Regions from separate parts of the Arthrobacter sp. P1_B4 genome, predicted to be linked through region 1. Evidence: riboswitches for the same ligand, from Rfam matches in the RefSeq annotation. Region 1 holds a riboswitch; each other region holds the start of a gene.
What was found. A riboswitch is a leader RNA that binds a small molecule or an ion and turns the genes downstream of it on or off. The one in region 1 is predicted to bind S-adenosylmethionine.
Positions count from the first base shown of each region.

Region 2: linked by a shared signal. The riboswitch ahead of AC1D1W_RS07255 (aminotransferase class V-fold PLP-dependent enzyme) and the one ahead of AC1D1W_RS06500 (DUF1737 domain-containing protein) in region 1 are both predicted to bind S-adenosylmethionine.
Region 3: linked by a shared signal. The riboswitch ahead of metX (homoserine O-acetyltransferase MetX) and the one ahead of AC1D1W_RS06500 (DUF1737 domain-containing protein) in region 1 are both predicted to bind S-adenosylmethionine.

Region 1 is NZ_JBFTZW010000009.1:136,158-143,163, reverse strand. It holds gene AC1D1W_RS06520 (glycosyltransferase family 2 protein) at 1-577, shown strand, start outside; gene AC1D1W_RS06515 (hypothetical protein) at 574-1,665, shown strand; gene AC1D1W_RS06510 (O-succinylhomoserine sulfhydrylase) at 1,768-2,976, opposite strand; gene AC1D1W_RS06505 (rhodanese-like domain-containing protein) at 2,977-3,396, opposite strand; gene AC1D1W_RS06500 (DUF1737 domain-containing protein) at 3,393-3,701, opposite strand; SAM riboswitch class IV at 3,714-3,827, opposite strand; gene AC1D1W_RS06495 (ATP-grasp domain-containing protein) at 4,146-5,099, shown strand; gene AC1D1W_RS06490 (aminodeoxychorismate lyase) at 5,106-6,074, opposite strand; gene cls (cardiolipin synthase) at 6,168-7,006, shown strand, end outside.
Region 2 is NZ_JBFTZW010000011.1:50,282-57,287, reverse strand. It holds gene AC1D1W_RS07270 (metal-dependent transcriptional regulator) at 1-360, opposite strand, end outside; gene AC1D1W_RS07265 (Nramp family divalent metal transporter) at 377-1,663, opposite strand; gene AC1D1W_RS07260 (class I SAM-dependent methyltransferase) at 1,831-2,607, opposite strand; gene AC1D1W_RS07255 (aminotransferase class V-fold PLP-dependent enzyme) at 2,689-4,128, opposite strand; SAM riboswitch class IV at 4,163-4,276, opposite strand; gene hisN (histidinol-phosphatase) at 4,354-5,184, opposite strand; gene rsgA (ribosome small subunit-dependent GTPase A) at 5,261-6,376, opposite strand; gene aroA (3-phosphoshikimate 1-carboxyvinyltransferase) at 6,360-7,006, opposite strand, start outside.
Region 3 is NZ_JBFTZW010000005.1:35,933-42,938, reverse strand. It holds gene AC1D1W_RS03990 (MFS transporter) at 1-1,197, opposite strand, end outside; gene metX (homoserine O-acetyltransferase MetX) at 1,364-2,503, opposite strand; SAM riboswitch class IV at 2,515-2,630, opposite strand; gene AC1D1W_RS03980 (bifunctional o-acetylhomoserine/o-acetylserine sulfhydrylase) at 2,813-4,129, opposite strand; SAM riboswitch class IV at 4,191-4,306, opposite strand; gene AC1D1W_RS03975 (VOC family protein) at 4,476-5,114, shown strand; gene AC1D1W_RS03970 (CPBP family intramembrane glutamic endopeptidase) at 5,233-6,000, opposite strand; gene AC1D1W_RS03965 (histidine phosphatase family protein) at 6,110-6,790, shown strand; gene AC1D1W_RS03960 (amidohydrolase family protein) at 6,793-7,006, opposite strand, start outside.

The DNA.
Region 1 (7,006 bases):
CGAGGACCTGGAACTCACCTGGCGGGTGCACAAGGCAGGCTACCGGGTGGTCTTCGCCCCGCGGGCGCTGGTCTATGCCGAGTCGCCGTCAACGGTCCGGGCGCTCTGGCGCCAGCGCGTCCGCTGGGCCCGCGGGCTGCTGCAGACCATGGGTGTGCACAAGCGCATGATCGGCAACCTCCGGCACGGACAGTTCGGCGCGTACCTGTTGTTCAACACCATCACCATGGTGGTGCTCCCGGTGCTCCAGATCCTGGTACTCGTGGATCTGGTCTTCCTCACGGCGTTGGGCCGCAGTCCGTTCGGCGCGGATGTCTGGGCAATCCTTGGCTGGGTGGGGCTGTTCATCACGTTGCTGCTCACGGTGTTTGCCCTGGCCATGAACAGGGCGTGGAAGGACCTGCGGCACGCCTGGGCGCTCCCGCTCATCCCCCTCTATTCCGTGTTTACGAGCCTGACCATGGTGGCCGCGCTGGTGCAGGAACTCCGCGGCAAGGAGGCGCACTGGAACAAGCTGACGCGGACCGGGGTGGTCAGCGTCACCGCCCCGGCGGTGCGCCCGGACGTCAGCGTTTGAAACGCGGACCGGCTGCCTTCCCTGCCCTTGCGCTCCTGTCGGTGCTGGCGCTTGCCGCCACTGGGTGCGGCGGGCCGCAGGGACCCACGGCGCCCGCCGCGGAGCGCACTGTCGGCGTCGGCTACGAAACTGTGGTCGACGCCGCCTCGACGCTGCCGGGACTGGCCAGACGGCTCGATGAGGTCAACGCCAACAGCGTCACCATCAGCGTGGGGCGGCTGGACTGGACGGCGTTCCCTTGGGACGCCCACCCCGAGGTGGAGGCCGTCCCGGGCCGTGACCACGTCGCCGAAGCGGTCAAGGCGCTGGGGACCGGCGGTGATGGCAGGAAACGCAGGATCACGCTGACCATCGACCTGCTGATCCCCGGCTGGATCCGCACCAACCCGGGCCTGGCCGGCATCAACTTCGACGGCACCCGCTCCACGGAGTTCGCCAGCGTCAGCGCACTCACGACGGGACCCGTCGGGGAGCGGCTGGTCGCCTTCGTGGCCGAGGTGACCAGGCGGTACCAGCCTGACGCCGTGGCCTTGACGGAACTGATGTTCGATAACAACACCTACGGCGGCGACGACCGCGACTCCTACCGGCTGGCCAGCGGCGGGACGGACTGGCCGCGGCTCGCGAACGGGGCCATCGACGTCGAACACCCCAGCCTCGGGGCCTGGCGGTCGAAGGCGGTGGCAGCCATCGTGGCCAAGGCGGCGGCGGCCGCGCACGCGAACGGCGCCACGCTCGACATGGACGTCCGGGCGCCGTGGCACGATCCCGCCGCCGACCGGCCGGAGAGCGGCCATGACTACGGGCTGCTGGCCGCAGCCGCTGACCGGCTGGTCTTGTGGGACTACTTCGGGCTCAACGACGCCGCTCCGGCCTACTCCGCCGAGCTGGCCGCGGCCATGGCGAAGCGGTCCGGGAAGTTCGCCATCTCGGTCGGGATGTGGGCCAAGGACGGGCGCATCTCCGCCGCGGACCTGGCGGCCGGGCTGGAGGCGTCTGTCTCCGGCGGGGCGGCCGCCGTCGCCGTCACACCATCCAGCATGCTCGACGACGACGCCTGGCGGGCGCTCAAGGCGGCCTGGGCCTGAGCGGCCATGGCCCCGGACCTGCTTAAGGGCCTGGACCTGCTTGAGGGCCTGGACCTGCTTGAGGGCCTGGACCTGCTTGAGGGCCTGGACCTGCTTGAGTGCCTAGACCTGCTTGAGCGCCTGGCCGAGGTCGCGGATCAGGTCCTCGACGTCCTCCAGCCCCACCGAAAGCCGGACCACGCCGTCGCTGAGCCCGATCGCCGCGCGGCCTTCCGGGCCCATCGCGCGGTGCGTGGTGGTGGCCGGGTGCGTGATAAGCGTCTTGGCATCGCCCAGGTTGTTGGAGATGTCGATGATCCGCAGCGCGTCCAGGAGTGCGAACGCGGCCTGCTTCGCCGTGCGCCCGGGGGAGGGCTGCAGTTCCAGGGTGAGCACGGTCCCGCCGGCCTTCATCTGCTGCACTGCGAGCGGGTACTGCGGGTGAGACGGCAGCAGCGGGTACTTTACCCAGCCGACCGCAGGCTGTCCCTCGAGCCATTCGGCCAGCCACAGCGCGGAGGCCGAGGAATGGTTGACGCGCAGGGCCATGGTCTCCAGGCCCTTGGTGAGCACCCAGGCGTTGAACGCCGAAAGCGCCGGACCGGTGTGCCGCATGAGCTGCTTGACGGGCCCGTCGATGAATTCCTTGGTGCCCAGGATGGCTCCGCCCAGGACGCGGCCCTGGCCGTCGATGTGCTTGGTGCCGGAGTAGACCACCACGTCCGCGCCGAGGTCGCCGCAGCGCTGGAGCAGCGGGGTGGCGAAGACGTTGTCAACCACCACCGTGGCGCCGGCCGCGTGCGCCAGTTTGCTCACGGCGGCGATGTCCACGATTTCCTGCATCGGGTTCGACGGCGACTCGAAGAACACCGCGGTGGTCGGCACGGACAGCGCGGACTGCCACTGCTCCAGGTCCGGACCGTCTACAAAGACCGTCTCGACACCCCAGCGCGGCAGGATTTCGTTGAGGATCACGAAGCACGAGCCAAACAGCGAGCGGGCCGCGACCACCCGGTCGCCGGCCGCCAGCAGCGCGCCCAGGGCGGTGAAGACGGCGGACATGCCGGACGCCGTCGCGAAACACGCCTCCGTTCCCTCGAGCAGCCGCAGCCGCTCCTGGAAGGTGGCGACGGAGGGGTTGCCGTAGCGGGAGTAGACGAAGCGCTCGTCCTCCCCGGTGAAGGCGCGCTCGGCGGCGGCCGCGGACTCGTAGACGAATCCTGAGTTGAGGAAGATCGGCTCGGTGGTCTCCTGGAAGCCGGTGCGGTCAAGGCCGCCACGGACAGCCTGGGTGTCGGCCGCCCAGCCGGCGGCGTCGGGATTGAAAGTCACTTAGATCTTTCCGAGGTTGGTGGGCAGGCCGCGGTTCTTCCAGCCATTGACGGTGCGTTCGCCAAAGCGGTCGGTCTCGCCTTCGAAGCCCTCAAGGACGTTGTACGAGGTGTAGCCGGCGGCCGTCGCGGCCGTCGCGGCGCCGATCGACCGGGCACCGGAACGGCAAAGGAACACCAGTTCGACGGCGGTGTCCGCCGGCGCCTGCTGCCTTAGCTGTTCCACGAAGTGCGGGTTCGGCGTGCCGCCGGCAAGGTTCCACTGGATGAAGAGCGGATCGTTGCGGCTCTCGCCCGCGGCCGCGGTGTCCGGGATGCCGATGTGGGCCCATTCGCCTTCGGTCCGGACATCCACCAGGATGGCTCCGGCCTCCAGCTTGGCCCACGCCTCCTGCGGGCTGAGGTCTCCGGCGTAGCTCATGCGTGGCCCGCGAAGGCTCCGTCGGCGCCAAATTCGTCGGCGTCGAGCTCATCAACCGCATTGGCCACGGCGGCGTCCGCACTGGCAATCGCGGCCGGCAGGACCAGCGCCTGCGCCACGATCACGGTGCTTCCGTTGAAGCTGGCGGCGGGGCTTCCATGCAGCACGTAGCCCTCGGCCAGGGCGGCTGACACCCGCTCGCAAAAGGCGCGGTCATCCGCGCCGGTGAACAGGCGGTAAGCCAGCCTCTCCGCGCCGGGTGCTGAACCGGGTGTGGCTGTTGTGGGTATTGACGTCTCGGGCACGACGGATCTCCTCTTTCACGCTTGCAGCTCGAATTCTCGAATGCCGAGTATTCACCTGAGGCACCCCGCCGCGAAAGGGAGGGTTGCCGACCGGCCAGTCAGGGCTTGGCACCGGTTCTCATTACTCCCCAAAAACGTAACACCTGCGACGCCGGCCCGCACCGCCGCCGTCGTCATGTTCCGTAACCGGACCGCGGCCCGGGCGAGTAGTGGCGGGCTCCAGTTTCGGGTACAGCCCACTCGTGTCTGCCGGGACGTTTCGCCGTCTACTGGGGGGATTAGGTCCGACGAGTCGGCCGGAGCTGCAGGTGATTCGAGCAATGTGTGAATCGAGCAGTCCCGGAATCGACTCGCCTGTCCATCAACAAGCTGTCTGGGAATCGGTGGCTGGAACGGTCGGAGCCGCAGCCGCGGTCCGGCCGGTGACGGCGGAATGGAGCAATCGTGGGCCCGCGCATACTCGTTACCGGGATTACAAGCGCCGCCGGACGGGCCGTCGCGGCCCAGCTCGAAGCCCGGGGCCTCCCGTACCTCGGCTCCGACGCCCGCGCCGACACCCGCCAGGCCGGGGAGGCTCCCGCCGCCGCGGTCAGGCTCCTGCCGGCGACGAACCCGGACATGGTCCTGGACCTGCGCCGGGTGGTGGACCGCGAAGCCATCAACGTCATCATTCCGACCCTCACCGTGGAGCTCCCGGTCCTGGCCGCGGCCCGCGCCGGATTCGCCCAGGACGTGCGGATCATCGTGGCCGACCCCGCCGCGGTGGCCCTCGCCAACGACCACCTGTTCACCACCTGGGCGCTGCAAGCCGCCGGCATCCCGGTGCCCCGGTTCGCGGTTCCGGGCGACCTCGCCGCCGCGCCGGCATCCCTCGCCGGCCTCAGCGGCCCCGTGGTGGTCAAGCCTCGGGTCTTCAAAGGCTCCCATGGTGTCCACCTGCTGGCCGGAACCGGCTCCGTTAGCTGGAAGAACATGCCGGCGGGGCAACTGGTCCAGGAATTTATCCCGGGTGCCGACTATGTGTGCCTGGTGTTCGGCACCCCGGCACGCAACGCGATGGCGCCGGTGGCGGTGGTCCTCGAGAAGACCAGGACTCCGTATGGACGCGCCGGCAGCGACGAGGTCAGCCGCAGGGTGCCGGCGAACCAGGCCGGGGATGTGCGCAAGCTGGGCCTGGCCGCCGTCCGCACGCTCGGGCTGGCCGGGCCGGTCCAGGTCCAGATCCGCCGCCGCACCGACGGAACGCCCATGGTGCTGGGTGTCTGCGCGACCCTGGGGGAGAACAGCACCTGGGCCCCGGAAATGCTCGACGCCGTGCTCGCAACGTTCATGCTCCCGGCGTTCAACCCGGCCTCGTTCCGCCGGTGCCCGGCAGTGCCCGCGGACGCCCTGGGGTGAGCGTTCCTATTCGATGGTCGCGAAGAGGGCGTTGAGTTCGGCAGTGAGCTGGCGCCGGAGTTCCGGGGTGCCGATTTCCTGCCCGTCGATGTGGTTCACCGGGGCCAGAAGCCGGATGCTGGAGATCAGCCAGACCGCGTCGGCGTCCAGCAGGTCCTTCGGCTCCAGCGGGCCGTAGCCCAGCTCCCAGCCGGCGGCCTTGGCGGCGGTGAACAGGGCGCCCTGTGACGTGCCGGGCAGGATGCCGCTGTCCAGCTGGGGCGTGATGAGCCGCCGGACGGTGCGGACTCCGCCGGCGCCGTCGTCCGAGGTTTCCAGGTGGGCCAGCAGAACGGTCGACGTCGGACCCTCCAGCACCCTGCCGTCCGCGGACGTGAAGATGACGTCGTCGGCGCCCTGCCGGTGGGCGTAGCGCAGCGCCGCCATGTTCACGGCGTAGGAAAGGGTCTTGGCGCCGAGCAGGAGCCACGGGGCGCGCTCGCCGACTTCACTGTCGTAGCCGCGGTCGAGCAGGATGACGTCGATCCCGGTCTCGCGCTGCCGCCGTCCCGCGGCGGCCGGGGCGGAGGCCTGGACCCAGCACGTGGGGGCAGCCGCGCCCTCCGGCCCGCGGGTGACAATCAGCTTCACCACCACCTCGTCCTGCGCCGCGCCGCCCGGTGCAGCCGCGGCGGGTTCCTGCCCGCGGAACTCGCGGATGGCGGTTTCCACCGCCCGTCGCCATGCATCCTCGGCGGGGATGTCCAGCTCCAGAAGCCGGGCCGAGCCAGCCAGCCGGGTCAGGTGCGCCTGGATCTTGCGGGGCCGGCCGCCGACGGCCAGGAGGGATTCGAAAACGCCGTCGCCCCGGGTGGCGCCCAGGTCCGTGGCCATCAGCTGGGGCTGCGACGCGTCGGCAACGCGGCCGCCGTCGAACGCCGGGTCGAGGAAGACCAGAACGGTCGCGGGCGCAGGAACAGGGGCAGGAGTGATCATGGCTAAAGCTTAGTCTCGGTGGTCCCGGGATAGGATTTGGGCACTGCCCGTTCGGAACTGTTCCGCGTGGCTTGTACGTTGAGGGGTTCGCCTGTGCTGTGGCCATTTCCGCTGGCGGAGACTTTACCGTCCTGGGCGATTCTGATTTTGACGGTGATCGACTTCGCCATCCGAGTGCTGGCACTGGGCATCATCCCCGGAAACCGGCGGCCCACCACCGCGATGGCGTGGCTGCTGGGCATCTTCATCGTGCCGACCATCGGCCTGCTCCTGTTCCTGCTGTTCGGCAACTTCCGGCTCTCCCGCAAGCGCCGCGCGCAGCAGGACGCGGTCAATACCCGAGTGCGCGCCGGGACCTCGGAACTGGCGATGCTGGAAAGCCGCTACGCCGGACCCGAATGGGTGGCTTCCGCCGCGGAACTGAACAAGACGCTGGGCTCGCTGCCGATGGTGGACGGTAACCAAGTGGAGCTGCTGCCCGGCTACCCCGACTCCATCAAGGCGATGGCCGCGGCGGTCCGCGGCGCAAAGTCCTTCGTCAACGCCGAGTTCTACATCATGAGCTCGGACCACGTCACGGACGATCTGCTGACCGCGCTGGAAGAGGCCGCCGAGCGCGGCGTCGAGGTCCGTGTCCTGTTCGATCACCTTGGCACGCTTCGCATCAAGGGCTATCGCAAGCTGATCGCCCGGCTCAAGGCCAGCAAGATCCGCTGGCGGCCCATGCTGCCGCTCAGCCCGCTGCAGGGGCAGTGGCGCCGACCGGACCTGCGCAACCACCGCAAGATCATGGTGATCGACGGCGAGATCGCCTTCACCGGATCGCAGAACCTGATCGAGCCCTCCTACAACAACCCCAAGCACCGAAAGATCGGCCGCGAATGGGTCGAGCTGATGGCCTGCCTGCGTGGACCGATCGTCACCACGCTCAA
Region 2 (7,006 bases), on a different contig from region 1:
CGCCATGCGTTCAATAAAAGTGTCCGAGACGGCGTGCTCCAGGAGTTCGGCTTCGTCGTGGACCTCGTCCCAGCGGTATCCCAGCTCGCGGACGAGGAAAGTCTCGATCAGCCGGTGCCGCCGGACCATGGACAGGGCGAGCCGGACTCCATCGCTGGTGAGCGTGACGGCGCTGTAGGGCTTGTGGTCTACGAGGCCCTGGTCTTTGAGTTTGCGGACCATTTCCGACACCGAGGAGTTGGCGACGCCCAGGCGCTGCGCCAGCTGCGTGGAGGTGATGGGCTTGCGCTGCCACTCGGTGAACGAATAGATGACCTTGACGTAGTCCTCGATCGAGGAGGAGGGCGTACTGGTCTTCACAGACCTAAGCCTACCGTCAGCTGCCTCCGGAGAAAGTGAGCGACAGCAGGACCAGGTTAAGGGCCACGACGAGCACCACGCTGATGATGGCGGCGACTCGGAGGGCCGGGCCGTCGGCGAACCGGCCCATCAGGGCTTTGTTGCTGGTCAGCACCACCAGCGGGACCAGGACAAAGGGAATCCCGAAGCTGAGGACCACCTGGCTCAGGACGAGCGCCCAGGTGGGGTCGAAGCCCACCGCCAGCAGCACGACGGCGGGGATGAGGGTCACGACGCGCCGGGCCATGACGGGGATCCGGATCTTGAGCAGGCCCTGCATGATGGTGCCGCCGGCATAGCAGCCCACTGAGGTCGATGCCAGGCCGGAGGCGAGCAGCCCGACCGCGAAGATCACGCCGACGATCGGACCGAGATTGGCGGTGATGGCGGCGTGCGCGCCCTCGATCGTGTCCGTGCCTTCTTCGCCGCCGAGGGTGGAGGCGGCCAGGAGCAGCATGCCGATGTTGACCAGTCCGGCGATCGCGAGGGCGGCCACGACGTCGAACCGGGTGGCCCGGACCAGGCGCGCGATGGCCGCCGGGGGAACATGCAGGTGTTCGTCCGGCCGGTGCCGGTCCCGGGACAGGGCCGAGTGGACGTAGATGGCGTGCGGCATGACGGTGGCCCCGAGCATGCTGGCGGCCAACAGGACGGTGTCCGGTCCCTGGAAGCCGGGCATGAGCCCGGCCAGGGCGGCTCCCGGATCGGGCGGGCTGATGAAAAGCCCGGCCAGGAAGCCGACTGTGATGATGCCGAGCAGGAACATGATGATGAATTCGAACGGCCGCTGTTTCTGCCGGGCCTGGACCGCGAGCAGGAGCATCGACACGGCGCCGACAATCAGGGCGCCAAGGGGGAGGGGCAGGCCGAAAAGCAGGTACAGGGCGATTGCGCCGCCCACCACCTCCGCGAGATCGGTGGCGGCGGCGACAACTTCGGCCTGCACCCAGAAGGCGCGGCGCCAGAACGGCTTGAGCCGTTCACCAAGGATCTCCGGAAGGCTCTTGCCCGTGACGATCCCGAGCTTGGCGGACTGGTACTGGACGAGGACGGCCATGACGTTGGCGGCCACGAGGACCCACACGAGCAGGTAGCCGTACTGCGCTCCGGCGGTCAGGTTGGCGGCCACGTTTCCGGGGTCCACGTAGGCGATCGACGCCACGAAGGCCGGTCCCAACAGGCCGATCAGCGCCCTCCGGGCACCCGGGTGTTTGTAGGTGGGGGCGTCCTGCGCCGGTTGCCCGTGTCCCGTTAGCTCCAGCACTGCCAGCTCCTGTGATTGGCGCGTCGGCGTTGACGCGATGATCGGCGCCGGCCGGAAAACAGCCGGTGTCAAAGTTTCGTGTGCCTATAAGAAATTATTAGGCATACCGAAACAATAGGCCTGGCGGGCGCTGCGTGCAATCCGGGGGAATCCGGGGTGAGCGTGCATCAGGCCCGGAAGGCCCGCCACGTCTGGGTCAGGTAGGGCAGCCGGAGCACCTCGCCTGGGGTGTGCCCCAGGTGCTCGTGCAGGTACCAGGCGAGGTTGGCTGTGACCTTGGCCCGGGTGGAGTCCGATGCCGCGAGATAGTAGCTGCGGGACTTGGCCAGCTCCTGGATGTCCTCCGCCGTGACGGAATCCTCCCAGCGCGTCAGGTGGCTCTCCAGTCCGGTGAACTCGGGGCCCACGGCCGGACGGAAGTGTGGCTTGTGGACGTCCCCGGCGTGCATGATCCGGGAGAGCCGGTGCACCCAGGGCACGCTGGTGTCCAGCTGGTTCCAGATCAGGCCCAGCACGCCGTGCGGCCGCAGGATCCGGGCAATCTCGGCGCAGGCCAGGCCTGGGTCGCACCAGTGCCACGCCTGGGCAACCGTGACCAGGTCAAAGGACTCCGGCTCGAGACCGGTGTCCTCGGCGCTGCCCTCGATGGCGGTGACGTCCGGCAGGGTCCGGCGCAACTGCTCAAGCATGTCGGCAGAGGGGTCCACGGCCACCGTGGCCAGTCCGCGTTCTGCCAAAAGGGAAGTGAACTTCCCGGTGCCCGCGCCAATGTCCGCGGCGTCCCTGGCTCCCGCCCGGACCAGCCAGTCGGCCGACTCCTGCGGATAGCCGGGGCGGACGCGTTCATAGTGCTCGCCGCCGTCCTGGAAGCTTTGTCCGAGTTCCTGGCGCCGCTCGCTGTGCAGCTTCGGTCCGCTGTGGAGCCTGGGTCCGGCGCTTGCCACGTGCGATCTCCTTCGGGAAGGTCCTGCTTGTTACAGATACCTTTCGAATTTACCGCACCCGCGCCGGGCCCCGGTCCTGCGCTAGTCGAGGGTGCAGGGCGCAGCGCCGGCCGTGCCCGGGGTGTTCGGCGCCCAGTGGGGGTAGCTGCGGGTATCGTTGGCCGGCACCCAGCGCCCGGCGTCCACCACGTAATCCCAGCCGAGTCCGTTTTGCCGCAGCTGCTGCAGGCCGGCCAGCAGGCGTTCGGCGTCCTCCAGTCGTGAGCCGAGGCCGAAGCTGGCCCGCAGGGAGCCGGCGGGCAGGCCGAGCCGCTTGAGCAGCGGGTGGGCGCAGAAGCGGCCGTCGCGCAGGCCAATGCCGTGTTCGGCCGACAGGTAGGCGGCCACCAGTCCGGCGTCGTAGCCTGCCACGGAAAAGTTCACGACGCCGATCGTGCCGGTGTCCGGCTGATCGCCTCCAGTGGAAGAAGCGGAGGAAGAATCGGAAGCAGAATCGGCAAAGATCCGGTGCACGGTTACCCCTTCGATGCCCTGGAGGCCCTCGACGAGGAAGGACCGGATGGCGTCCTCGTGGGCCTGCCACTGCTCCGGGTCCAGGGCTGCAATGACCTGGGTGGCGCGGGCGAGGGCCGCCGCACCGAGGACGTTCGGCGAGCCGCCCTCGTGCCGGGCGGGTCCTGTGGTCCAGCTGACGGAGTCGAGCCGGGCATCGCGGACCGCGCCGCCGCCGGCCAGGTGCGGGGTGCCGGCGTCGAGCCAGTCCGTCCGTCCCACCAGCACGCCGGCGCCGAACGGGGCGTACAGCTTGTGCCCCGAGAAGGCGAGGTAATCGACGTCGTCCGCGGCGATATTGATCCGCCGGTGCGGGGCGAGCTGCGCGGCGTCGACAACGATCCTGGCGCCGTATTCGTGCGCCAGTGCGGCCAGGGTCCGGATGGGGAGGATCTCCCCGGTGACGTTGGAGGCGCCGGTGACGGCCAGCAGGCTGACGCCGCCGCGGGCGAGTTCGTCGCGCAGGCGGTCCACGGTGGCCGCGAGGGTGGCGGCGGCCACGACGCTGCGGTGCGGGACATTCTGCCAGGGCAGGAGGTTGGCGTGGTGTTCGATGTCGAGGTAGAGGACCTCGCCCGCGGGCCGCCCGTCGCGCAGCGGCAGGCAGCCGGCCAGCAGGTTCAGGGAATCGGTGGTGTTGCGCGTGAAGATCACGGAATCGCCGGGCCGGCCGCCCACGAAGTCCCGCACGATGTCCCGGGCGTTCTCGTAGACGGAGGTGCTGATCTGCGATGCGTAGCCGGCCCCGCGGTGCACGCTTGCGTAGTACGGCAGGATTTCGTTCAGGTATGCCGAGACCACGGACAGGGCCGGGGCGGAGGCGCCGTAGTCGAGGTTGGCGTAGCGCGCGTGGCCGCCGGTGATCAGCGGGGCCTGGATTTCGGCCCCGGTGACGGCTGCCAGCGGGCGGGCCGCGAGGGCAAGCCGTGCATGGAATTCAGGGGCAACGGGGAAAATGGCAGTTGTCATGGGACCTCACTCGAACAGGACCCCACACCGTGGGAATCCGCGCTTGCCGGGTCCGTTCCGGACCGGCCAGGTCGTCACCCGGGGCACCCCACCGCGACTGGAGGGTTGCCGGCCAGCAAACCGGGGTTTAGCGCTGGCACTCGTGACCTGCATCGAGCGTAGGACATTGGCGCAGCCGGGGAAAAGGCGGCCGCCGATTGTGAAGCGGATTATTACGGGCGCGGATCAGTTGTTCGGGTGGGCCTGGAAGAGGTCGTCGAGTCCGGGGTTGAGCCGCTTGAGCACTTCCGAGTGCAGGATCGAATTGGTGGCCAGGGCGTTGCCCCCGAAGGGGCCGTCCTCGCCTTCGAGCGAGGTGAAGCGGCCGCCGGCCTCGGTCACGATCGGCACCAGGGCGGCCATGTCGTAGAGATTCAGCTCGGGTTCGCAGGCGATGTCCACGGCGCCCTCGGCCACGAGGCAGTACGACCAGAAGTCACCGTAGGCGCGGGTCCGCCACACTTCCTCGGTCAGGCCCAGGAACTCATCCAGGTTCCCGCGTTCCTTCCAGCCGCCAAGGCTGGAGTAGGACAGCGACGCGTCCTCGAGATTGGAGACGTTGGATACCTTCAACCGTGTGGCGGCGGCGAGCGAGCGGCCGGTGTAGGCGCCTGCACCCTTGGCGGCCCACCAGCGCTTGCCCAGTGCCGGCGCGCTGACGACGCCGACCACCGGCTCGCCCTCATCGACGAGGGCGATCAGGGTGGCCCAGACCGGGACGCCGCGGACAAAGTTCTTCGTGCCGTCGATCGGGTCGATGATCCACCGGCGGGAACCGTGGCCCGAGCTGCCGAACTCTTCGCCCAGGACCGCGTCACGCGGACGTGACCGGGAGAGCTGGCCGCGGATGGCCTCTTCCGCGGACTTGTCGGCATCGGTGACGGGTGTGAGGTCGGGCTTCGTCTCGATCCGAAGGTCGAGCGCCTTGAAGCGGCTCATGGTCTGGGAATCGACCGAATCTGCCAGTACATGGGCAAGGCGCAGGTCATCGTTGTAGCTCGAAGCGGGTTGGCTCATGGTTCCAAACTACCGTCAAACCGGGCTGCCGGGCGGGAGGCCGCGGCTCGGCGCCGCCGCCCCGTTGCCGGTCCGGCTAGGAGACGGTGCCCAGTTCCTTGGTTTCCTGCGCTTCCATCCGCGGGTCAGTGCCCAGCAGCCGGCGCAGGGACGCGAGCCTGGCCGGTCCCGAGGGCCCCGCGTGCCCGGCCGCAACCCACTTGTCGACCCCGCAGTTGACGGCGGTGGAGTCATGCTTGCAGCCGCGTTCGCAATCATCGGTGCCCGGTTCCAGGTCCGGGAAGGAACGCAGGATCCGGTCCGGGTCCACGTGGGCCAGGCCGAAGGACCGGATGCCGGGGGTGTCGATGATCCAGCTCCCGGCCGGGGCATCGTTGACTTTGAGCGCCAGTGCCGACGAGGACGTGTGGCGGCCGCGGCCGGTGACCGCGTTCACGCCTCCCGTGGCCCGCTCGGCCCCGGTCAGGGCGTTGACCATGGTTGACTTGCCGACGCCGGAGTGGCCCAGCATCACGGTGACCTTGCCGTCGAGGTAGTCGCGCAGCTGGGATACCGCGTCCTTGTCGAGCCGGGCGGAGAGCCCGTCGTCGGAGCGGGCGTCGATGCCGGAAGCGGCGGAGTCGGCGGTCTTGGAGATGATGACGGGGAAGTCGAGGTGCTGGTAGTTGGACAGCAGCTCGGCGGGATCCTTGACGTCGGCCTTGGTGACGAGCAGCAGCGGTTCGATGCCGGCGTCGTACGCGGCGACCAGTGCGCGGTCGATGAAACCGGTCCGCGGCTCGGGGTTGGCGGCGGCGACCACCACCACCAGCTGGTCGGCGTTGGCCACGACGGCACGTTCGATCGGGTCCGTGTCGTCGGCGCTGCGGCGCAGCAGCGTCTTGCGGTCCTGGATCTTGACCAGCCGCGCCAGGGTGTCGGGCTCGCCGGTGACGTCCCCGACGAGGGAGACGAAATCGCCGGCAACCACCGGGTTGCGGCGCAGCTCCCGGGCACGGGCCGCGATGATCTTGCGTTCGTCCGCGGTCCCTTCGCCGACGACGGCGGTGTAGCGGCCGCGGTCAACGGTGATGATGCGTCCGGTGACGGCGTCGTCGTAGCTGGGCCGGTCCTTGGTGCGGGGCCGGGTGCCCTTCTTGTTCGGCCGGATCCGGACGTCGGACTCGTCCCAGGAATCAGTGCTGCGTGCCACCGGCGGTGTCCTCATCTGCGGCGGGTCCCTGGGCCAGCATCGCTTCCCAGAGTTGCGGGAAATCGGGCATGGTCTTGGCCGTGGTTGCGATGTCCTCGACTTCCACGCCGGCTACGGCAAGGCCGAGGATGGCGCCGGCGGTTGCCATGCGGTGGTCGGCGTAGCTGTGCACCACACCGCCGTGCAGCGCGGCCGGGCGGATGATGAGGCCGTCGGGGGTTTCTTCGGCGTCGCCGCCGAGGCGGTTGATTTCGGCGACGAGGGCGGCGAGCCGGTCCGTTTCATGGCCGCGGAGGTGGGCGATGCCGCCCAGCCGTGAGGGGCCGGTGGCGAGGGCGCACAGCGCGGCTACGGTGGGGGCGAGTTCGCTGGTCTCGTCGAAGTCGCCGCCCTTGATCTCCGGCCCTCCGCTGACGGTCAGGGTGCCGCCGTCAACCGTCACCGTGGCGCCCATAGCGGTCAGGATTCCGCGCCAGAGATCACCCACCTGGGTGGTTTCCGCGGGCCAGTTCGGGATCCGCACGGTGCCGCCGGTGGCCAGGGCCGCCGCGAGGAAGGGTCCGGCGTTCGAGAGGTCCTGCTCGATCCGGACGTCGAAGGCGCGGATCGGGCCGGGGGAGACAACCCAGT
Region 3 (7,006 bases), on a different contig from region 1:
GATGATCGGAGCCAGCGAACCGGCCACAATCGAGGTGACCTGGTAGCCCAGCGAGACGCCGGAGTAGCGCATCCGGGTCGGGAACATTTCGGCCATGAGCGCCGGCTGGCCGGCGTACATCAGGGAGTGGAACAGCAGGCCGATGGTGATCGCAGCGAGGATGACGAGGTCGTTCTTGGTGTCCATCATCGGGAACGCGAAGAATCCCCACGTTCCGCCGAGGATGGCGCCGGCCATGTAGACCGGCTTGCGGCCGACGTTGTCCGAGAGCCTGCCGACCATCGGGATCACGGCGAAGTGGACGATGTGCGCCACAAGCAGCAGCAGCAGGATCCGCGAGGTGTCCGTCTGGACGATGACCTTCAGGTAAGTGATCGAGAAGGTGACCACAAGGTAGTAGAGGATGTTCTCGGCGAAGCGCAGACCCATGGCGGTGAAGACGCCGCGCGGGTAGCGGCGGAAGACCTCGGCCACGCCGTAGCCCTTGTGGCCGGCCTCGACCTCCTTGCGGGCCTCCAGGAAGATGGGGGCGTCCTGGACCTTGGTGCGGATGTAGTAGCCGACCAGCACGATCACGGCGGAGAGCCAGAAGGCTACGCGCCAGCCCCAGCTGAGGAAGTCGGCGGAGGACAACGTGGCGGAAAGGGTGAACAGGACAGCTGTGGCCAGGAGGTTGCCCATCGGAACCGCCGACTGCGGCCAGCTTGCCCAGAATCCGCGGGACTTGCTCGGGCTGTGTTCGGCGACGAGAAGGACTGCGCCGCCCCATTCACCGCCAACGGCGAAGCCCTGGGCGAAGCGCAGGAAGACCAGCAGGGCCGGGGCCCAGTAGCCGATCTGCGCGAAGGTGGGCAGGCAGCCCATGGCGAAGGTGGCAACGCCGACAAGGATGATGCTCAGCTGGAGCAACTGCTTGCGGCCGAACTTGTCGCCGAAGTGGCCGAAGACGATGCCGCCGATCGGGCGGGCAATGAAGCCGACCGCGTAGGTGAGGAAAGCGGCGAGGATGCCATCCAGTTCCGAACCGGTGTTCGGGAAGAACAGCTTGCCGAACACAAGGGTGGCGGCGGAGGCGTAGAGGAAAAACTCGTACCACTCAACCACGGTGCCGGCCATGGAGGCCGCCACCACCTTCTTCAGGCCGGACGTTTTGACGTCGGTTTCTTCAGCGCGCCTTGCGGKGTTTTCCGTACTCATCGTGACTCCTTCGGCGTCTCCATCGACACCCTGTGGACCATTGGACTGAGGACGCTTGTGATTTAGGGCACAGGGCGTCATTCCCCATGAGTATGGACGCTCCGGCCCTCAGCCTCAACGGCCATTAGTGCAGAGCGCATCTGCAAAAATGCACAAGCGGGCCGGCCTAGTGGCTGAAGAAGGTCTCCCGGAGCTGCCCGCTGAGCTGGCCGATTTCGGTCAGGAAGCCGTCGTGGCCGATTGGCGCTTGAATGATATGCAGTTCCGGGCCGCCCGGCAGGGCCTCTGCCAGTTGACGGGACTGGGCCGGGAAATACAGGCGGTCCGAGTCCACGGCCGCCACCAGGAATTCTGCGGTGGCCGGGGCCAGTGCCTCCCCGAGACCTCCGCGCCCCCGGCAGACATCGTGGCTCATGAGGGCTTCGGTGATCGCGATGTAGCTGTTCGCGTCGAAACGCCGGGCCAGTTTGCTGCCCTGGTGGTCCAGGTAGCTTTCCACCTGATAGCGCCCGCGTCCGGCCAGCGATCCGGCTTCCAGGGGCGTCTCGGACTCTTGGGCGTTGCGGCCAAACCGGCCGTCCAGTTCGGCCGCTGAGCGGTAGGTGATGTGCGCGATGCGGCGGGCGAGGGCGAGCCCCGACTCGGGTTCCGGGCCGCCGTAGTAGTCCCCGCCCCTGAAGTGGGGGTCCTGGCGGATGGCCAGCGTCTGTGCCTGCGCGAAGGCAATCTGTTCGGCAGTGCTGCTGGCGCCGACGGAAATCACGGCGCAGCGCCGGACCCGGCCGGGAAACGTGACGGCCCATTCAAGGGCCCGCGCGCCGCCGAGCGAGCCGCCCAGCACCGCGTACCAGCTGCCGATGCCCAGGGCATCGGCCAGCCGCGCCTCGGCGGCGGCGGTGTCCCGCAGGGTGACCAGCGGGAACCGCGATCCCCAGGGGCGCCCGTCGGGGGCCGGGGTGGAAGGTCCGGTGGATCCGTAGCAGCCGCCCAGGATGTTGATCGAAACGACGAAGTACTTGTCCGTGTCCACGGGAGCCCCGGGTCCGGCGAGCTGTTCCCACCAGCCGGGCTCCCCGCTCTCGCCGCGGGTCACGTGTGTGTCGCCGGTCAGGGCGTGTTCAATGAGCACTGCGTTGGAGGCGTCCGCGTTCAGGGTCCCCCACGTCTCGTAGGCGAGCACCACATCCGGCAACGGAGTCCCGGATTCGAGCTGCAGATCACCGATCCTGACGAACTGGACGGTCCCGTCAGGGGTACGGGATGGTTTGGTTTCGGGAACACCCGTGCGGGTGACGGCAATCGTCATGTGAGGACCTATCTTCGCGCTTGCCCGCCGTCAGCTGACCGGCAGGCCAGGTCTTCACCCGGGGCACCCCGCCGCAAAAGGAGGGTTGCCGGCCAGCAAGCCGGGGCTGTCGCTGGCACTCATGACCTGGTACGAGTCTACGAAACAGGGTGCGGAAATCACGAAGATTATGACTTCCATGTGACAGCCGGACCCGTCAGCACCGCAGTTTCCCCACCTTTGACAGCCGTGACCGGCGGGTCGCGCCGAAGTGCCGGCGATTCCCGGCGTCATGCCAGCAAGGTGGGGAAATTCCGCGTGGGCTTCCGTCTAGGCGGTCTTGGCCGCGCGGAATCCGGCGTCGAGGTCCGCCAGGATGTCGTCAATATGCTCCAGTCCCACCGAAAGCCGCACCAGCCCGGGATTCACCCCGGCGATCACCTGCTGTTCGGGCGAGAGCTGGCTGTGGGTGGTCGACGCCGGATGGATCACCAGCGACCGGACATCGCCGATGTTCGCGACGTGCGAGTGCAGTTCGAGGGCATCGACGAACCGCTTGCCGGCCTCCGCTCCCCCGGCGATGTTGAACGCCACGACGGCGCCGGTCCCCTTGGGCCCGTACTTGCGGCCGCGCTCGTACCAGGGGCTGGACGGCAGCCCGGCGTAGGCGACCGATTCGACGTCGTCCCGCCCCTCCAGCCATTGCGCCACCTTCGTGGCGTTGGCCACGTGGCGCTCGACGCGCAGGCTCAGCGTTTCGATGCCCTGGGCGATGAGGAAGGCGTTGAACGGGGACACCGCGGAGCCGAGGTCGCGCAGGAGCTGGACCCGGGCCTTGAGGATGTAGGAGAGGTTCGCGCCCAGCGCGCCCTCGGCTCCGAGGTCGCGGGCGTAGACCAGGCCGTTGTAGGTCGGGTCCGGGGTGTTGAAGCCGGGGAACCGCTCCGGGTCCTTCCCGAAGTCGAAGTTGCCGGAGTCCACGATCACGCCGGCGATTGCGGCGCCGTGCCCGCCGAGGTACTTGGTCGCCGAATGGACCACGATGTCCGCGCCCCACTCGATCGGCCGGATCAGGTAGGGGGTGGAGAGCGTGTTGTCGACCACCAGCGGCACGCCGGCCTCGTGCGCCACGCGGGAGACGCCCTCGATGTCCAGGACGTCCTGGCGGGGGTTGGAGACCACTTCGCCGAAAAACAGCTTGGTGTTGGGCTGGACGGCGTCCCGCCACTGGTCCAGGTTGTCCGGGTCCGCCACGAAGGTCACGGAGATGCCGAACTTCTTCAGCGTGTGCGCGAGCAGGTTGTAGGTTCCGCCGTAGAGGCTGGGGCTGGCCACCACATGGTCCCCGGCCTCGGCGATGTTGAGGATCGCGAACGTCTCGGCGGCCTGGCCGGAGCTGAGCAGCAGCGCCGCGAGGCCTCCTTCCAGGCTGGCGACGCGCTGTTCGACGGCGTCCTGGGTCGGGTTGCCGATCCGGGTGTAGATGGGCGCGAGCTCGGCGAGCGCGAAGCGGTTCGCGGCGCTTTCGGCGCTGGGGAACACGAACGACGTCGTCTGGTAGATGGGCAGGGAACGCGCGCCGGTGGCGCTGTCCGGCTCCTGGCCGGCGTGGATCTGGCGGGTTTCAAAGGACCAGGCATTGGACATTGGTGCTCCTCGAGTCACTGGGCACAGCACCGGCCGGGGCTTTCGGCCCGAACCGGAACAGGCGCCGCGCTTGCCCTCCAGCGGGCGCCGGACGGCCAGGTCTTCACCCGGGGCACCCCACCGCGATACGAGGGTTGCCGGCCAGCAAGCCGGGGCTGTGCGCTGGCACTCATGACCTGGCTTCAGTGTAGGAATGGCGGCGGAGCCCTGGATAGCTTTGTGACGAAGATGAAGAGGGCTGCCGTGACGGAGCATCCGGGGCGCCGCGTTCGGCGCCCCGGGACGTCCCATGACGGTTAGGGGAGCCTAAGCTGAGAGGTCCATCACAAAGTGCCAAGATGATGGCATGCGCATGGATCACGTTTCTTACGCCTGTGAACACGATGGCTTGGCAGCCACCACTGAACGTATTGCGTCTGCCCTCGGCGTTGAAGCCGTGAAGGGTGGAGTGCACCCCCGTTTCGGGACACGCAACATGATTATCCCGCTCGCGGGACACAAGTACCTGGAAGTCGTGGAGGTCCTGAACCACCCGGCCTCCGACAAGGCCCCGTTCGGCCAGGCCGTCCGGGCACGCTCCGAGGCCGGCGGCGGCTGGATGGGCTGGTGCGTCGAGGTTGACGACCTGGCCCCGTTCGAGGAGCGGCTCGGCCGCGCCGCCGTCAACGGCAACCGGAAGTTTCCCGACGGCCGCGAACTGATCTGGAAGCAGATCGGCATCCTGGGGCTCATCGCCGACCCCCAAGTGCCGTACATGCTCAAGTGGGAGGGCGACCCGGAGTTGCACCCGTCCAACGCCTACGCGAGCGATGTCAAGATGTCCGCACTGACCATTGCCGGTTCGGCCGCGCGCGTCACGGAGTGGCTGGGCGAACCGGTTGAAAAGCCGCTGGAAGACGTCGCCGTGAACTGGATCGCGCCGCACGGGACTCCCGGCATCCTCTCTGTCACCTTCGAGACCGCCTCCGGAGCGGTCACGATCTAACGCTCCACCTGCCCCACGCTTCGGCCGCCATCTCTTAGGTGCCAACGTTGTCACCTAGGAGACGGCGGCCGAGATCATTTAAGGCCTGCCGATGGCGCCGGCTGTACGGGCAACGCCATCAGCCCAGGCCCACGGCCCTGCCGAACAGGCTGAACCCCACGAACGCCACAGTGTCCAGGATGGCGTGGGCGATCACCAGCGGCATCACCCGTTTGGTCCGCGTGTAGACGAGCGCGAAGACCACGCCCATCAGCGCGTTGCCGATGAACGGCCCGAACCCCTGGTACAGGTGATAGCTGCCGCGGAGCAGGGCGCTGGCGGCGATGGCCGCCGGCACGCTCCAGCCCAGTTTCCCGAGCCGGTCCAGCAGGTACGCCACCACAATCACTTCCTCGACCACCGCGTGCCGGATCGCGGACAGGACCAGCACCGGCACGGTCCACCAGTACGCGTCCAGGGCGCTGGGGATGATCGCCGTCGTGATCCCCAGCGCCCGGCCGGCGGCGTAGAGCCCCAGGGACGGAATGCCGATGAGCGCAGCTAGTCCGAGCCCCTGCAGGAGGTCTTTGCCGGGCCGGGCGAAGTCGAAGCCGATCCTTCGGAACGCCGAGGTTCCGCGCTCACCGGCCGGCCAGTGCTCGGTGAGGAAATAGATCACGAGGGCCACCGGGACCAGGGCGAAGATGATGTCCAGCAACTGGTAGGTGAGGTCGAAGTATTCGCGTGCGCTCTGTGAGCGGTTCAGGGTGGATGTCCCCTGGGCCAGCGGCGCCGTGGTCATCTTGTCCAGCAACTGCACCAGGGAGTAGATCGCGGACTGCCCGAGCGACAACCCCAGGACAATCAACACTTCGAACCGCAGCCGACGGCGGGAGGGAACCAACATGGTTCTATCTTGCCTGCACTTGCCGATAGTTTGCTGGTGCCCGCGTGGTACCGGCCGAACGGGGTTTTGCCTGCGGCACCTGCTTTTAGGAGCCCTATGCTTGGGGATTATGAGTGCGCCCCGGAAAATCATCATGATCCGGCACGGCCAGTCTGCCGCCAATGCCGACACCTCGATCTACAACCGTGTTCCGGACTACCGGATCCCGTTGACCGCGCTGGGCCTGGAGCAGGCCACCGCGGCCGGGGAGGAGGTCCGGCGCCAGCTGGACGGCCGCCCGGTGTGCGTCTACGTCTCCCCCTACCTGCGCGCCTACCAGACCCTCGAGGCGCTGAATCTCGGCCCGCTCGTGGAGCGGGTGATCGAGGAACCGCGGCTGCGCGAACAGGACTGGGCCAACTTTCAGATCGCCGGCGACATCGAGGACCAGAAGGAGCTCCGCAACGCCTACGGGCACTTCTTCTACCGCTTCCGCGAGGGCGAGTCCGGTTCCGATGTGTATGACAGGATTTCTTCCTTCATGGAAACCCTGCACCGGCACTGGTCCCGGCCCGGCTATGCCCCGAACGCGCTGTTCGTGACGCACGGATTGACCATGCGGCTGTTTTGCATGCGCTGGTTCCACTGGTCGGTGGAATATTTCGAGTCCCTGAATAACCCCGAGAACGCCGAGGTCCGCACCCTGCTGCGCACCTCGCACGGCAAGTACGAGCTCGACAAGCCCTTCACGCAGTGGGAGAAGAGGCGCGTGGACGAGACCGTCCTCGATGCACCGCCCATGATGTTCTAGGGCTAACGGACCGGCTGCGCTACACCGGCGCGCCACACCGCGTGCGTCAGGGGGATGCCGGGCCGGTAGGCCAGGTGCGTGGCGGAAGGGGCGTTGAGCAGGTGCAGGTCCGCGCGGTGCCCGACGGCGATCGAGCCCACCGCGCGTGCGCCGTCGGCGTCGTTCCCGGACTCCCGGCCCAGGGCCAGCGCGCCGCCGTAGGTCGCGGCGCGCACC